DNA from 4 places in the Rossellomorea sp. NPDC071047 genome. Region 1 is predicted to be linked to each of the others. Evidence: riboswitches for the same ligand, from Rfam matches in the RefSeq annotation. Region 1 holds a riboswitch; each other region holds the start of a gene.
The links. Region 1 has a riboswitch for S-adenosylmethionine ahead of metE (5-methyltetrahydropteroyltriglutamate--homocysteine S-methyltransferase). Riboswitches for the same ligand answer to the same signal wherever they lie in the genome.
Positions count from the first base shown of each region.

Region 1 (4,197 bases):
CCGCTGAATCCTGCAAACACAGGAACACCTACTGCTCCCAGGGCTGCATAGCATACCATGGCGAACGCCCCATATCGGCTTCCAAGAATCGTCGCTGTAATTCCTACTGCTAATGTTTGCCCACTGATTGGAACGAGTGGCAGTGGAATTTCGATTTGAGCGAAAATCCCCGTAATCGCAGCAAAAATGGCACAGTGAATGATCACCCTTAGTTTTTCTCCGTTCACTTTCAAATCCCCCTTGTGTATGTAAACTATGTATAACATTAAGTTAACACAATTCAAAGGATTTTGGGAAGCTTATTTTTTCTCCTTTCCTTTAACTGAGGGCATAGACATTGCAGATTTTTTCTTTTGCCTGCCATTCTAAAGCTGTTTTTAATGAAACCCTCCCTTGAGGGAACTCATCAATCCCCTTTTCACTCACCAAGTAAAGGATGGTGCGATTTGGGTGAAGTTCATTAAATACTTGAATGATTCTTCCTATGGCTATGTATGGCATTTTCTTTTCTCTCCTTATGAGCAGGACGCAATTTCTTAAAACTGCGCCCTGCGTTTTGAAAAGGTGGAACGTAATCAGCTGCACCCGATCATATTGTCAATTAACCTTCCTTTTTCATGAGCATCTCTTCACGCACTTGTTCCGCCGCTTCCACCATGGTTTTAAGCGCTAAGACAGTCTCATCGATTCCACGTGTTTTCAAACCACAATCCGGATTGACCCAGAATAAATGGGGATCCAGCACTTCAAGAGCCCGATGTATATTACGGATTAATTCTGCACGCTTCGGCACCCGGGGACTGTGTATGTCATATACCCCCAGACCAATCCCTTTGTCATACGTATTGTCTTCAAACACATGGATCAATTCCCCATGACTTCTTGATGTTTCAATCGAAATCACATCAGCATCCAGATCACTGATGGCATCTATAATATCTTCAAAATCCGAATAGCACATATGAGTATGGACCTGGGTTTGGTTCTGTACAGATGAAGTGGCCAATTTGAAAGCATATACGGCAGCCTTAAGATACTCCTCCCAATTTTCACGCTTTAAAGGAAGCCCTTCCCTAAGTGCCGGTTCATCGACTTGTATCATGCGAATCCCATTGGCTTCTAATTCTTCTATCTCTTTTTGGAGAGACAGCGCGATTTGATTAGCTACTTCATAACGTGAAACATCGTTCCGAACAAATGACCAGTTTAGAATCGTGATAGGACCCGTTAACATCCCTTTAACCGGTTTATCCGTTAATGATTGAGCATATACGGTTTCTCTAACGGTCATAGGTTCTTTAAAATTCACATCACCATATATGAGCGGTGGCTTCACACATCTGGAACCGTATGATTGTACCCAGCCATACTTCGTAAATTGGAAACCTTCTAATTTCTCACCAAAGAATTCAACCATATCCGTCCGTTCGAATTCACCATGTACAAACACATCAAGGCCGATTTGTTCCTGAATTTCAATCCAGCGTTTGATTTCTGCATGAATATATCGTTGATACTCCCCATTAGAAAGTTCTCCCTTCCTCCACTTCATCCTCTGCCTTCTCACTTCCGGGGTTTGAGGAAAACTGCCGATTGTAGTGGTTGGTAGAAAAGGTAATGAAAAGTACTTGGCCTGTTCCAGTTTACGAATATGGAAAGAATCCCTTCTCCCGACATTATTGGGATGCAATTCTTCAACCTCTTCCTGCACATGTCTATTCTTACGCAACGGGGATTCGTTTAAATTCTTAATCGCCGTTACACTTTGAGCGATATCATCTTCTATTGTTTCGGCTCCGTAACAAATGCCTTTTGTTAAAATAGTGATTTCATGCAATTTCTCATCAGCAAATGATAGCGCGTCAATGAGAGGTGCCTCAAGTGTTTCTTCATTCTGCAAGGTTACAGGTACATGTAGTAAACTGCATGATGGCTGTATGATCAAGCGCTCACTCGGAACATAGCCTGCAATGACCGATAGACGTGAATGGGTATCAGCAAGATTGCTTCTCCAAATATTCCTGCCATCAAGAATGCCTGCTGCCAAGATTTTATCCTTAGGGAATCCGAATTTTTTCAGCGCCGCCAGATTATCATTACGATCATGCACAAAATCCATCCCTATGCCATCTACCGGGAGTGTTAACACCTGCTGGTACCTTTCCAAACTATCATAATAGGTTTGAAGGATGATCTTTAACCCGGGGCAGGACTCCTTAAGAATTTGATAGACTTCTTTGAATTGATCCATCTCTTCATCCCTGATGGAGGTACACAAAATCGGTTCATCCATTTGTACCCACTCTACACCCTCTTCCTGTAATTCACGCAATACCTCAGCATAAAGGGGGACAAATCGATCAACAAGGGTTCTATAATCACCGGTTTCATACCCCTTAGACAATTTAACAAAAGTGAAAGGACCTAAGATAACCGGTTTCCCTTTTACCCCTGTTTTTTCTTTTGCCTCTCTAAAGAAATGAAGAGGACGATTTTCCACCAACCGGGGTACGAGCCCATCAAGTTCAGGCACGAGATAGTGATAGTTGGTGTTAAACCATTTTGTCATTTCTAATGCCACCGCGTCCTTCGCGCCTCTGGCCATTTCGAAATACGTTTCAAGAGAAACCTTACCCCCACTATAATGAAACCTCTCGGGAACCAAGCCGAACATGACGGCTGTATCAAGCACATGATCATATAAGCTGAAATCTCCAACCGGAACCAGATCAATCCCCTGATCTAATTGCTTCTTCAAATGGTTGACTCGAATTTCCTCCATTTGTTCTAAAAAGGAATCCTTTTCAATCTTCCCTGCCCAAAATTGTTCCAGCGTCTTTTTCCATTCACGCTTTTCACCGATCCTTGGATATCCTAAATTCGAACTGATCACCTTACTCATTCATTCCTCACTCCTTATTCTGATAGGATTGTCATCAACTAAAAAATCTCCCTTTCAAATGGAAAGAGAGATTCATACGTATATCTAACTAGAGTCGAGACAAACTGGTTTTCTCAACACGCATTCCTCACCCCTCTCTATATCCACGTAGAGCATAAGCGCATACAACAGGCAGGTCTCCTGACTTAGGTTCACAGCTTCTTATCCCTTCCCATTTCAACAGAAATAGTGGTTGAATGATAAGTCGCTCCCCATCACAGTGGCGGGACCGTGCCGGATTTTCACCGGTCTTCCCTTTTAGCTGAGCATGACTCAGCACCTATTGCATTTGTCTATTTAATTTTTCTTTCATAAAAACGAAAAGCCCTCTCTTGAGATAGAGAGGGCTTCATGTTTATGAAAATCCTCTCTTATTTTCCAAAGCCATTTGCTTTGCAGGAATTAGCACCTTTTCAACACATCTGTTGAATGGTTGCCGGGTTTCACAGGGCCAGTCCCTCCACCTCTCTCAATAAGAGTTACACATATTTATTTACTATTCCGAAATTTGTACTAATCGTAGCACGGTACATAAAAGCTGTCAAAAGAAATTTAATCAATAGCTTACACTTTTCTAATAATAGGTACTTTCTACATAATGACATTTGATGCAAGATCTGGTTACATCAGTTTCATAGAAGACATGCCTGCAGTTTTCCTGAATGCTCTTCACTTCTTTTTCGAGTTGGATGACTCTCTGATTGAGCTTTACGATATCATTCTTCAATTTGAGTACATGACAAAGAGGTTCATCGATAGATGTTTGATCCATTTTCCACAAACTCCTTCGATTTTTCTTCCAATCCTTTTTCTATTTCCATTTGAGCTTCATCAAAGCTTTTCTCCTTCATACCCCTTATATCATGTGATATTCTCATTGAACAAAATTTCGGTCCGCACATGGAACAAAAATGGGCCGTTTTTGCCCCTTCTGCAGGAAGTGTTTCATCATGATACTCCCTTGCACGTTCCGGGTCCAGGGATAAATTAAATTGGTCATTCCATCTAAATTCAAATCGAGCCTTAGAAACGGCATTATCTCTTACTTGTGCCCCTGGATGCCCTTTCGCTAAATCCGCTGCATGTGCTGCTATTTTATAAGCAATGACACCCTCTCTCACATCATCTTTATTCGGTAATCCCAGATGCTCTTTCGGTGTTACATAGCACAGCATGGCTGTTCCAAACCAACCGATCATGGCAGCCCCGATGGCGGAAGTAATGTGATCATACCCGGGTGCAATATCTGTCGTTAA
Region 1 covers NZ_JBNNJT010000006.1:325,816-330,012, forward strand. Annotated here, with positions in the region: gene ACQKFO_RS20035 (biotin transporter BioY) at 1-233, opposite strand, end outside; gene ACQKFO_RS20040 (hypothetical protein) at 319-501, opposite strand; gene metE (5-methyltetrahydropteroyltriglutamate--homocysteine S-methyltransferase) at 602-2,902, opposite strand; cobalamin riboswitch at 3,056-3,240, opposite strand; SAM riboswitch class I at 3,310-3,420, opposite strand; gene ACQKFO_RS20050 (hypothetical protein) at 3,516-3,713, opposite strand; gene thiC (phosphomethylpyrimidine synthase ThiC) at 3,691-4,197, opposite strand, start outside.

Region 2 (4,197 bases), on a different contig from region 1:
ATGAACTTAGAGGTGCCGTTGGTTCATCCAAAATCAATACTTTCGCTTTTTGAAGCAGGCTCCTGGCAATGAGCACCAGCTGCTTTTCAGCGAGACTTAAGTGTGACGCCGGCTGCCAGAGGGGTATCGCTTCTGCCCCAATTCGTCTAAGTGCCACCCACGCTTCATTCTTTAATGACTTTTTGGTAATAAAGAAGGAGCCTTTTTGTGAGAACTGATCAAGGACGATATTTTCCGCTACAGAAAGTTCCGGGACAATGGCCGTGTCCACTTCCTGGTATACGCAATGGATGCCATGCTCCTTCGCTTCTTTCGGAGATTGATAGTCTCTTTTTTCGGAGTGAAGGATGATGTCTCCGCTGTCCTGTACATAGGCTCCTGATAAAATCTTCATTATCGTGCTTTTCCCTGCGCCATTCGCCCCCAACACAGCATGAACCTCTCCCTCTTTCACATCGAAGCTTGCAGCCTTTAGGGCTTTCACTCCTGAGAAGGTTTTATTGATATCAATCATTTCTAACAGTGGAGACGTCATCGTTTCTAACTCCTTTCTACTCTGTGAACGATCCTTCAAGGTTTTTCAATTCATCTGTATAGCCTTGCTCACTTGCTCCCCAGCCATCTACATGCTCGTGTAATTGATCGGTCGTGATCGTTTCTTCAGGCAATGCTTCCTTTTCAATAAAGACCGGCTCAAGCTTTACTTTTTCAGGCGTTTCTTGGCCACCCAGCTTCTGATATAAGAAACGGACCTGCACGCGGCCGATATCTTTCGGGTCAACTGCTGCTGAAGCAACCCACGGGCTTCCATCTTTTTGAATGATTTGCAGGTCTTCATCACTCATGTCGATTCCATAGACTTTTATTTCGTCTCTCCCTGCTGCTTCGATTGCCCGGACGGCACCTTTTGCAAATTCATCCCAGGCTGCCCAGACAGCATCGATGTCCCCTTTGTTCGGATACTGTTTCAGAATCGCCTCCATTTGTGCCTGTGTATCCAGTGCTGTATTCTGAGTAGCCGCTCCAAAGGCCGCCACCTCTTTAATATCAGGATTTTTTTCTAAAAATTGCTGATAGGCCACTTGGCGTCTTTCCATCGGGGCAAATCCTGCAACCCAAATCTTCACGATCTCCCCCTTGCCGCCAATCTCATCTGAAAGCTTCGTCAAGGTTTGTTCAGCCATTTGTTGGTCCCCCTGCTCGAGCACGGTCACCTCTTCTGAAGCAACATCCGCATCAAACACGACAACCGGAATGTTTTGTTCCTTCGCCTTTTCCACCCCTGATTGCAGCGCTTCCTTCGTTCCATGATCGATGAGGATCCCATCAAACTTTTGATTGATGGCCGCATCCAGGTTGGAAGACATTTTTGCCAGGTCTCCTTCAGACGTAAATACTTGAACCTTTCCTCCAAACTTTTCCACCTGCTCTTTGACACCTTCTATGTATTGAGCGGAAAAAGTCCCTAAATTGATTTGCATAATAAGTGCGATCTTTTTATTGGCTAACGGATGATCGGAAGTTGCTTCCTTCTTATCTCCACTGTCTGCGTCCGCCTCCTGGGAAACCTTTGGCTGACAAGCCACTAAACTGAGAATAAGTGCGAGTAATACGAGTATTGATGCTGCTTTTTTCATCGTTCTTTTCTCCTCCCGAGGTGATTTGCCTCAATTTTTTTTAATACTCTTTTCATAAAGATAGTTGTTGTTTTAAAACCGGGATCTGCAAAGGCTCTGTCAACCAGTATGTGCTGGATGGTGAGACAGAGCTCAGTAGGACAGAGAAATCTAAAAAGCATCTCTACTTTAAAAGCTATTATCGACCTCCGTACATCTGAAAAATGCAGTTTTTCTGTCTTGTAGGTATTTATATTTGTCTATTTTTCATGACTCATGCTTAGAGTTGATTGGAGCGGAAGGTGCTCGACTCCTGCGGGTATAGCGGGAAAGTTGAGACCCCACAGGGCAAAGCCCGAGGAGGCTCAACTCACGCCCCGCGGAAAGCGAGCGCCTGGAGCCCTGAAATCAACCAGCACTTTCCCTTTAAAAGCAACTAAGTTTACGAAAACAGTCTTTGCAAATAAAAAACCCCTTTTCCCAAGAGAAAAGAGGTTTATGTATAAATAAACGTACTCTTATCACTCAGGAAATTCTTCCTGCAGGTTTTAGCACCTTTCCGCTTAAACGGTAGGTTGCCGGGCGTCATCGGGCCAGTCCCTCTGCCAACTCTTTATAAGAGAATATGAAATTTGATATAGTTCGCATGCGCTATAAACGATATATTAACGATATGTGGGAATATTGTCAATATTCTTTTTAGGAAAATTTTCTAGACAGGAATAAAGAGGAGATTCACGAAATTTGTCGTTTATTGTAGAACGGTCGATATCCTGAAAATTAGGTTGATATATTGAAAATACGGTTTATAAAATTGAATAACGGTCGATATTTCGGATTGACGGTTGATAAATCTCAATAACGGTCGATAAATTCATATCCCCCTTAAAAATCGGACACCTGCACCATATAAAATAAAAAAACCGCCCTCCCAAACCAGGGAGAGCAGTTCCAAAATCAAATCTTATTTCTCACCATACGCAAGTGACGCTTCCACGAAGTCTCTGAATAGAGGCTGTGGACGTGTCGGGCGTGATGTGAATTCAGGGTGGAATTGAGATGCGACGAACCATGGGTGGTCGCTTAGCTCAATGATTTCTACAAGACGGCCATCAGGGCTTGTGCCTGAGAAGATGAAGCCGGCTTTTTCCATTTGCTCACGGTAGTGATTGTTGAATTCGAAGCGGTGGCGGTGGCGCTCGTAAACCACTTCTCCATCGTAGGCTGTATAGGCTTTTGAACCTTTTGTCAGCTTACATGGGTATAGTCCTAGGCGCAGTGTTCCACCAAGATCTTCGATGTCCTTTTGTTCCGGTAAAAGGTCGATGACAGGGTATGGCGTTTCAGGGTTCAACTCTGCTGAGTGAGCTCCTTCCAAACCAAGTACATTACGCGCATATTCTACAGATGCCAGCTGCATTCCAAGGCAGATTCCAAGGAAAGGTACCTTGTTTTCACGGGCATATTGAGTGGCAGCGATTTTCCCCTCTACTCCACGGTCACCGAAACCGCCTGGTACAAGGATTCCATCTACATCTGCCAGTTTTTCTGCTACGTTTGCGCTGTCGATCAGCTCAGAGTTCAACCATCTTACCTCGATGTCGCTATCGAAATGATAACCGGCATGACGAAGGGCTTCCACTACTGAGATATACGCATCCTGAAGCTCAACATATTTCCCTACCAGGGCGATTCTTGTTTTACGGGACAGGTTTTTCACTCGATCTACGAGTTCATTCCACTCGGTCATATCTGCTTCATGGCAGTTCAGTTTCAAGTGCTGACATGTGATTTCATCAAGCTTTTGATCCTGAAGAGCAAGTGGTACAGAGTATAGGGTGTCTGCATCCATTGCTTCGATTACGGCATTTTTATCGATATCACAGAATAACGCGATCTTGTCTTTCATGTCTTGAGTCATTGGCATTTCTGTACGAACGACGATGACATTTGGCTGGATACCTAGACTGCGAAGCTCTTTTACGCTATGCTGAGTCGGTTTTGTTTTCATTTCACCCGCTGCTTTGATGTAAGGAACAAGAGTACAGTGGATGTACATCACATTGTCACGGCCTACATCGCTCTTGATCTGGCGAATGGCTTCAAGGAAAGGAAGAGATTCGATATCCCCGACCGTTCCACCGATTTCCGTGATTACGACATCTGAATTCGTCTCGCGTCCAGCGCGGTATACGCGTTCTTTGATTTCGTTTGTGATGTGTGGGATAACTTGTACAGTACCACCAAGATAATCACCGCGACGCTCTTTCTTCAATACAGTTGAATAGATTTTACCTGTTGTGACAGAGCTGTATTTCGTCAGGTTAATGTCAACGAAACGCTCATAGTGACCTAAGTCAAGATCCGTTTCCGCACCGTCATCTGTTACGAATACTTCACCGTGCTGATAGGGACTCATCGTTCCCGGATCCACGTTGATGTATGGATCAAACTTCTGGATCGTGACACTCACTCCACGGTTTTTCAATAGTCTTCCAAGGGACGCTGCTGTGATCCCTTTCCCTAGTGACGACACTACGCCGCCTGTTACGAAAATATACTTAGTCATGTATATGTCCCC
Region 2 covers NZ_JBNNJT010000004.1:285,960-290,156, forward strand. Annotated here, with positions in the region: gene ACQKFO_RS15660 (sugar ABC transporter ATP-binding protein) at 1-535, opposite strand, end outside; gene ACQKFO_RS15665 (sugar ABC transporter substrate-binding protein) at 552-1,637, opposite strand; SAM riboswitch class I at 2,132-2,238, opposite strand; gene ACQKFO_RS15670 (CTP synthase) at 2,581-4,185, opposite strand.
Region 2: it holds a riboswitch for S-adenosylmethionine, as region 1 does, so the genes downstream of both, ACQKFO_RS15665 (sugar ABC transporter substrate-binding protein) here and metE (5-methyltetrahydropteroyltriglutamate--homocysteine S-methyltransferase) in region 1, are expected to answer to the same signal.

Region 3 (4,197 bases), on a different contig from region 1:
AAGACATTAAAGGCAATCACATTAAAATGTTCGGTATCAATATACGACCCCTGACCAATCAGTCCATCCCACCAGCCGCGGTCCTCACTCGCCCCCTTTACGATATGGGTCCCGGTGAGGGCATGGCAAACCAGGATGGTCGGTCCGTCTTTGTTTCCTGTTCGTTCATACGTAAGATCTACATTTTTCAACGTGGTGCCTGACTCTAATGTTAGGGATGGGATGGTAATGGAGCTAACTTCATATGTGCATGGCTTCTCCATTCCTCCACCTCCTTTTTTGGTGTTGTGGCGGGGGGATCAGGATTCCAATCGGTATACCCCCGCTGGTTAAAAATATCCTATTATACCCGTGATGTTTCCAATGCGACTTCAATGGCATGATCCAAGTCCTCAATCAGGTCCTTCGCTGACTCTAATCCAACAGAAAGTCTCACAAGATCCTCGGTTACCCCTGTCGCACGGATTTCCTGGTCATTTAATTGCTGATGGGTCGTGGAAGCCGGATGGATGATCAGTGATTTCGCATCCCCTACATTGGCAACATGGGACCAAAGGGAAATGTTATCGACTACTTTCCGTCCGGAATCCCTTCCACCTTTAATTCCAAAGACGACGATGGACCCCGCTCCATTTTTCAAGTATTTTTGAGCAAGTTTATGGGACGGATGCTGCGGCAATCCCGGATAGGATACCCACGCAACGCCATTATGCTGATCTAAATGCTCTGCGATCTTCAAGGCATTCTCTGTATGACGTTCGATGCGAAGGTGCAGCGTTTCTAATCCCTGTAACAGAAGGAATGCGTTCTGTGGACTTAAGCACGCTCCCAAATCCCGAAGCAGCTGCACTCTTAATTTTGTAATGAAGGCAGCCGGCCCCACATCCTGTGCGTAGCGAAGTCCATTATAGCTCCGGTCCTCTTCCGTGAATCCCGGGAATTTTTCATGATTCCAATCGAATTTCCCACCGTCTATGACGACTCCCCCGATTGCCGTTCCATGACCACCAATCCATTTTGTTGCAGAGTGGATGACGATATCAGCTCCATACTCGATCGGCTTACATACATATGGAGTGGCAAAGGTATTATCGATGATCAGCGGGATGTGATGGTCGTGAGCCACTTTTGCTACCTCTTCAATATCAAGCACATGTAGACTTGGATTTCCGATTGTCTCAGCGAATACGGCTTTCGTTTTAGGAGTGATCGCTTTGCGGATATTTTCCGGGTCAGTCGGATCTACAAAATGAACCTTTATTCCGTATTTCGGAAGAGTGGTAGAGAATAAATTATAGGTTCCACCGTAAAGATTGGTAGCTGCTACAATTTCATCACCTGCTCCGGCGATATTCAAGATTGATAGAGAAATAGCAGCCATCCCGGATGAAACCCCTAGTGCTCCGATTCCTCCTTCTAAAAGAGAGAGGCGCTTCTCCAGTACATCGACCGTCGGGTTCATGATACGGGTATAGATGTTGCCTGGCTCTTCAAGGGCAAATAATTTAGCCGCATGATCACTGTTATCGAAAACGTAGGATGTTGTTTGGTAAATGGGCACCGCTCTTGAACCTGTGGATGGATCTGGCTCCTGGCCACCGTGAAGCAGTAGTGTGTCGAAATCGAATGATTTTGTCATTGGGAATTCCTCCTAAAATGGTTTTTTGGGATTGGGATTGGGTTTGTTTAAATGTTAGTTGACATATTCAGCTGTTAGAAAAGATGTTTTTTTCAGCTGCTGAAATTTCTCAAAAAATCAGCAGCTGATATCTCCAAACATTCTTGCTGAACACCCCCAATGTCTGAAATGTGTTTTACTAAGAAGATAGAAGAGGAAAAAACAAAAAAACCTCTTCCTAAGAAGAGGGTCTAATTTAATAGGGTCCTCCTCTTATCTTTCAGGCAGATCGCCTGCAGGAATTAGCACCTTTTCATGTGACGCATTATTGCGCACATGAAGGTTGCCGGGTTTCATCGGGCCTAGTCCCTCCACCTCTCTGGATAAGAGCATGTAGTTGTCAATGTGAAAATTCTTGCGTTGAGATGAATTATAAGGGGTAACCAACCTCGACGTCAAGAGTATTTTTAGAATTTTTACATTATTTAATTTTTAACCGAAGCTGCAATCGCTTGGTTAAATTGCACGACGATGTCTTCCCCGTCTTCAATACCTAACGATATGCGCACGACATGTGTGTTTATTCCGAGTTTTTCCTGAGCATCCTTCGGTAGAGCACGGTGAGATGTTCCCAATGGGTAGGAAACCGTCGTCTCTACACCGGCGAGGGAAGGAATGATTTTAATCCATCCAAGTGATTTGAAGAATGTGCTGATATCGCATGTGCTGGATAGTTCGATCGTAACGATAGCGCCATTTCCCTTATCCGATAAATCGGTTGGGTAATAGACTCCCTTCACAAATTCATTTGAACGAAGGTCCGCCGCCAGAACTTCTGCATTACTTGCTTGGGTTCCCATTCGAAGAGCGAGTGTTTTTGCCCCTCTGCAAGTCAGCCACGCTTCAAATGGACTCAAGTTCGACCCGATGTTGACAACTTTCTCTCTCGCTTTTTGAACAAGCTCTTCTTTTCCCACGACGACTCCTGCTGTGATATCACTGTGTCCACCGATATATTTCGTGGCACTGTGAGCGACCAGGTCGACCCCTTCCAGGAAAGGCCGGCGCAGAAACGGTGTGGCAAATGTGTTGTCGATCATGGTTTTCAGATTATGTTTCTCAGCAAGTTCAACTATTCTTGAAATATCTTCTACCCGCATAAACGGGTTCGTCACCGTCTCACTGTATAGGAGTTTCGTTTGTGGTGTTAGAGCCTCCTCGATCTCTTCAACACTCGTAAAATTCACAAAAGAAGTAGATATGCCAAATGTCTTAAGCTCTTCTTTTAACATATGAAACGTACCGCCGTATAAATCCTCGGCAGCAATGATATGGTCCCCTGATTGCACAACAGCGAGGATTCCTACAAGAATGGCCGATAATCCAGAAGAGGTAGCGACACCTGCTGGAGCTCCTTCCAAGTCTGCCACCATTTTACCAAGCTCGTCTGTATTCGGGTTTCCCGTTCTTGTGTAGAGATACGGAGACTTTCCTTCGTAGAAACCCTCCAGCTCCTCTAAAGATGTAAAAGAAAAGGCAGATGTTTGGTAAATCGGCGTCGTCTTACTGCGGATTTCCTCAGTCCCTTTTAATTGACTATGTACGACCTTCGTTGTGAACTTCATCTCTGTCATCCTTCCTGAATCTATTTATTTTTAAAAGTGTATCATATTCAGAAGATTGTGAGGAGTAGGATGTATCCGGAGGCATAAAAAAACACCTGTCCCATTGCAACAGGTGCTCCTCGTTTATTGAACGTTATCTAAACATCCGATCAGGCGATTTTCAATATCCAATGCCAGGTTTTTCAGTTCATCGTTATCCACCATTTCGATCAGCTTGCTTGGTTTTGCCATACCTATTTTGGTGGTTCCGCCTTCTGTATATACTGTTACTTTACAAGGCAGGAAGTAGCTTACGAGCATGCTTTCTTCCAGTACCTTCTTAGCTTCATGTGGATTACACACTTCTAATACGACTACTTCTTCTTTGAAATCAAGGCCTTTATCCTGCAGCTTCTGAGCAAGATCGAGATTCCATAGTACACCGAAGCTTTCGTCTTTTAGACTGGATTCTACCGCTTCCACTGCTTCTTTCACACTCATCGAGACTTCTTTAGTGTAATGAAACATGTTCACATCTCCTCCTTTTTCTTTCACATTCTGTTAATACCTCATAGAGTATCAGATCAAACATCGATATCTAGAGGTCCGTCCCTCGCCATTAATCCATTCCTTCGACCATTTTCCCCATCATGTCTTCGTTCATGGGGCCGACGATTTTATGTTGGATGATGCCTTTGGTGTCGATCATGTAGGTGGTCGGGATGGTGAAGGCCCGGTATTCGTCTCCGATTTCTCCCTTTTCATCCATTGGGATGGGAAAGGTGAGTTCGTAGCCGTCGATGAATTCCTGGACAGCCTTTTCCCCATCGTCCATGGACGTCAGGTTGACGGCAAGGATTTCAACGTTTTCCTTCTCTGCATTCTCTTCGTAGTAACTCTGCATATGGGGCATTTCAGCTTTACATGGCGGACACCAGGTAGCCCAGAAGTTCAGGATCACTTTCTTCCCTTGAT
Region 3 covers NZ_JBNNJT010000003.1:344,900-349,096, forward strand. Annotated here, with positions in the region: gene metX (homoserine O-acetyltransferase MetX) at 1-263, opposite strand, end outside; gene ACQKFO_RS13635 (O-acetylhomoserine aminocarboxypropyltransferase/cysteine synthase family protein) at 344-1,639, opposite strand; SAM riboswitch class I at 1,889-2,008, opposite strand; gene ACQKFO_RS13640 (trans-sulfuration enzyme family protein) at 2,104-3,243, opposite strand; gene ACQKFO_RS13645 (DUF302 domain-containing protein) at 3,367-3,750, opposite strand; gene ACQKFO_RS13650 (redoxin domain-containing protein) at 3,842-4,197, opposite strand, start outside.
Region 3: it holds a riboswitch for S-adenosylmethionine, as region 1 does, so the genes downstream of both, ACQKFO_RS13635 (O-acetylhomoserine aminocarboxypropyltransferase/cysteine synthase family protein) here and metE (5-methyltetrahydropteroyltriglutamate--homocysteine S-methyltransferase) in region 1, are expected to answer to the same signal.

Region 4 (4,197 bases), on a different contig from region 1:
AAAGCTCAAGTTCAATTCAGTCATCATGAATAAGTCCCTCTCGGATAAATTAGGGATTCAAGAAGGTGATTCGATTCATGTGACAAATGAACTGACGGATAAATCCTTTACCCTCACCATTGATCACATCGCAGTATCGTATCTCGGAAGTATGATCTATATGCCTCTGGAGGAATTCAACCAATTAAATGACTATCCTTCAGGAAGTTATACAGAGATTTATTCAAACAAAGAACTCACGCTACCGAAAGAAAAGATCGTGTCGATATCCAAATCATCCGATACGATTGACGGATTCAAGGAAATGATCAAGCCGTTGAACTATGGAGTAGCAGCGATTGCCTTTGTTGCTGCCATCATTGCTGTCATCATCATCTATATACTGATTTCATTATTAATTGAAGAAAATTCATTCAAAATCTCACTCATGAAAGTCATCGGTTATCGGGAGAAATCAATCATGAGCATGATGATAGGTTACAATATTTGGTTTATCATCCTTGGGTATGTGATAGGCATTCCCGTGACGCTCCTGTCGATTTCAGCCTTTATGAATTCGATCACCTCAGAGATGAATGTGACGATTCCCGTAAAGCTGGACTGGATGAGTGTCCTCATCAGTTTTATCATCATCATCACATCGTATTATGTATCCCTATGGCTGAACCATCGAAAGTTGAAAGGGATTTCCATGAAAGAAGCGATTAACCGGAGTACGGAATAGAAACTGTGGGTTGACGTTAAACTGATAAAAGGGTACGAGGCATTAAGAAAGCCACGTACCCTTTTATCGTTATCATTCTAGTCCCTGACAAACAGGACAATAGTACAGCCTTCTTGAAGCTGCCACCGCCTTCTCGATTTCACTTCCACAGATGAAGCAGGATCCACTTTCCCGGTTAAAGACCCAGTGACGATAGCGGGAACGCTTCACTCCTTGTCCTTTCAGTTTCTGTGCTAGGTCGAGATCATTGGTGATCCCACCAGTCTCATACGATTGTCTCACTAAATCCTTGATGCTATGTGCAGCTTTCTTCAATTGCTTCTCTGTGCAGTCAACTGGCCTGAGGGAAGGGTGTATACCAGCAACAAACATGATTTCAGATCGCAAATAATTTCCGATACCTGCTACGAAACCTTGATCCAGCAATAGAATCGACCATTTGCGGTTTCGGAATCGTTTATCCTTCATCCGTTCCATCAGCTCATCTACGGATACCTCTTCGCTTAAAAGATCGGGGCCGACTTTTGAGACGAATGGGTGCCCGGGCACTTCTTCGTCACGAAGAACCTCGATATCAGATGCGCTATAGAGAAGTGCCGATTTATTCTCATTATGTAAGGCCAACCGGAGCTGACGGTTTGTTTTCGGGTAGTTATATGTGTTTCTGAAATACCATTTCCCGTAAAGCTGATTGTGGGAGTAGATGGTGTACCCATTGTCAAAGCGGATGAGCATGGCTTTTCCTTTCGTATCGACCCTCGTCACGATTGACCCCTTTAGCAGATCCCCGTAGTCTTCTAAATGAGGGAAGGCAAAATAAATATCTTCGACGGTTTTATTTTTTAGAGCACGTTCAACGGAATCTGCGGCTCGTCTGATTTCCGGACCTTCTGGCATGGCAGTTTCTCCTTTTTTAGTATAGTTGTTCCCTTTTTTCTTCCCAAAGTAACATTCGGATAGGCTGGGCTACTCATCTATTTCATGGTCTTGACATTATTCCAATATATTGATAGAGTTTTAAAAAATCTACATATTTCTTATCCAGAGAGGTGGAGGGACTGGCCCTTTGAAGCCTCAGCAACAGGTCTGTGAAGATACTGTGCTAATTCCAGCGGGTGACTCAAACCCTGATAGATAGGAGCAATCTTTTATTTGTCGGTGACGCACTCGTTCAGGGTGCGTTTTTTGTTTGTCTACCCATTCCACAATATATTTAGAAGGAAGGGTGTTTTTGATGGAAAACGCAGGACAGAGTTTTAAAAGAGCGATGAAGACACGTCATTTAGTGATGCTGTCACTTGGAGGGGTGATCGGAACCGGGCTTTTCTTGAGTTCGGGGTATACGATTCATCAGGCAGGACCATTTGGGACGATCCTTGCTTATTTGGTTGGGGCGCTGGTGGTGTATCTTGTGATGCTTTGTTTAGGTGAACTTTCTGTCCATATGCCGGAAACAGGATCCTTTCATAGTTATGCTGCAAAGTTCATTGGACCTGGGACCGGGTACACTGTTGGCTGGTTGTATTGGCTGACATGGACAGTGGCATTGGGGTCGGAGTTTACGGCGGCTGGTTTGATGATGCAGCGTTGGTTTCCTTCGATTAGTGTATCGATCTGGAGCGCGGTCTTTGCTGCGTTGATTTTTGTGCTTAATACGTTGTCTGTGCGTTTTTTTGCTGAATCTGAATTTTGGTTTTCTTTAGTAAAAGTGATTGCGATCGTTGCGTTTATTGTGATCGGGGCAGGTGCGATCGTCGGGTTCATCTCTCTCAGTCATTCAGAGCCCGCTCCGTTTTTCTCGAATATCACAAATTCAGGGTTGTTTCCGAATGGGGCATTTGCCATCTTGATGACAATGCTTGCTGTCAATTTTGCCTTTTCAGGAACAGAATTGATCGGGGTTGCGGCGGGAGAAACAGAGAATCCATCCAAATCGATTCCTAAAGCCATCCGCACCACGCTTGTGAGATTGATCATCTTTTATGTAGGGACGATTGTCGTATTATCCGCTTTATTACCGAGCCAGTCAGCCGGTGTATTGGAAAGTCCTTTCGTAGCGGTGCTTGGTCGGATTGGAATCCCGTATGCCGCCGATATCATGAATTTTGTGATCATAACGGCCATTTTATCAGCGGCAAACTCCGGTCTGTATGCTTCCTCCAGAATGCTGTGGTCGCTCTCAGATAAGCAAATGATCTCACCGGTTTTTGCCAAATTGACTGATCGGGGAGTCCCTCTCAATGCGATAGTTTGCAGCATGCTGGGAGGGGGGCTGGCATTGCTTTCAAGCATCATTGCACCGGGGACGGTCTACATCGCATTGGTGTCGATCTCTGGCCTTGCGGTAGTAATCGTGTGGATGAGCATTAGTGCTGCCCAATTTCTATTTCGAAGACAGTACATAAGGGAGGGAAACGACGTGAAAGACTTGACTTATCGGACGCCGCTCTACCCACTCGTTCCCATTGCGGCATTTCTGCTTTGTCTAGCTTCTTGTATCGGCATTGCCTTTGATACCACTCAGAGGATAGCCCTTTATTGCGGGATCCCATTTATAGCCCTTTGCTATGGAAGCTATTATCTAACACAATACATAAAGAAAAGAGGAAGAGGTAATGTCGAATCAACTGAAGCTAAATCCCATTGATGCTATTTTACAAATACATTCCCAACTGATTATAGATGGAGCATTAGCCACAGAGCTGGAATCCCATGGCTTTGATTTAAACGATCCCCTTTGGTCTGCCAGTATACTCCTTGAAAAACCGGAAGCGATTGAGAAGGTTCATGCTGATTATTTCCGTGCAGGAGCCGATTGTGCGATTACAGCCAGCTACCAGGCGACGGTGGATGGTTTTCGAAAGCGAGGTATAGAGAAACCTGAAGCTCTGGAATTAATCAAGAAAACGGTTACTCTCGCCAAACAGGCCCGAGATGACTTCTGGAAGGAAGAGAAGGGAAATTCGAATCGGCCGAAGCCAATCGTTGCAGGTTCTGTAGGACCTTACGGGGCATACCTTGCTGACGGTTCTGAATACGTGGGGAACTATGGAGTAAGCGATAAACAGTTAGCAGATTTCCATTTTCCGAGAATCCAGGCATTAGTGGAGGCGGGAGCTGATTTGTTGGCATTCGAAACCATCCCGTCCTTGCAGGAAGCAAAGGTACTAGCTTCACTTCTGAAAGAATTTCCCGATACCTGGGCCTGGCTGTCTTTTTCATTAAAGGATGGAGAGACGATAAGTGATGGAACGGGGATTGAAGAGTGCGCGCGTGTGTTCAATGACGATGAACAAATCGCTGCAATTGGTGTGAATTGTGCACCTATACCTGCGGCCGAGAAGGCGATAAGCGTATTAAGCAGAAACACTGACAAACCAATCATCGCGTACCCGAACTCAGGTGAGACTTACAATGCTGAGACCAAAACGTGGCATGGGGAGAAAGGGTGTTGCGCGTTTGATGAGGAATCA
Region 4 covers NZ_JBNNJT010000002.1:605,722-609,918, forward strand. Annotated here, with positions in the region: gene ACQKFO_RS10955 (FtsX-like permease family protein) at 1-724, shown strand, start outside; gene nei (endonuclease VIII) at 797-1,621, opposite strand; SAM riboswitch class I at 1,759-1,865, shown strand; gene mmuP (S-methylmethionine permease) at 1,959-3,371, shown strand; gene mmuM (homocysteine S-methyltransferase) at 3,340-4,197, shown strand, end outside.
Region 4: it holds a riboswitch for S-adenosylmethionine, as region 1 does, so the genes downstream of both, mmuP (S-methylmethionine permease) here and metE (5-methyltetrahydropteroyltriglutamate--homocysteine S-methyltransferase) in region 1, are expected to answer to the same signal.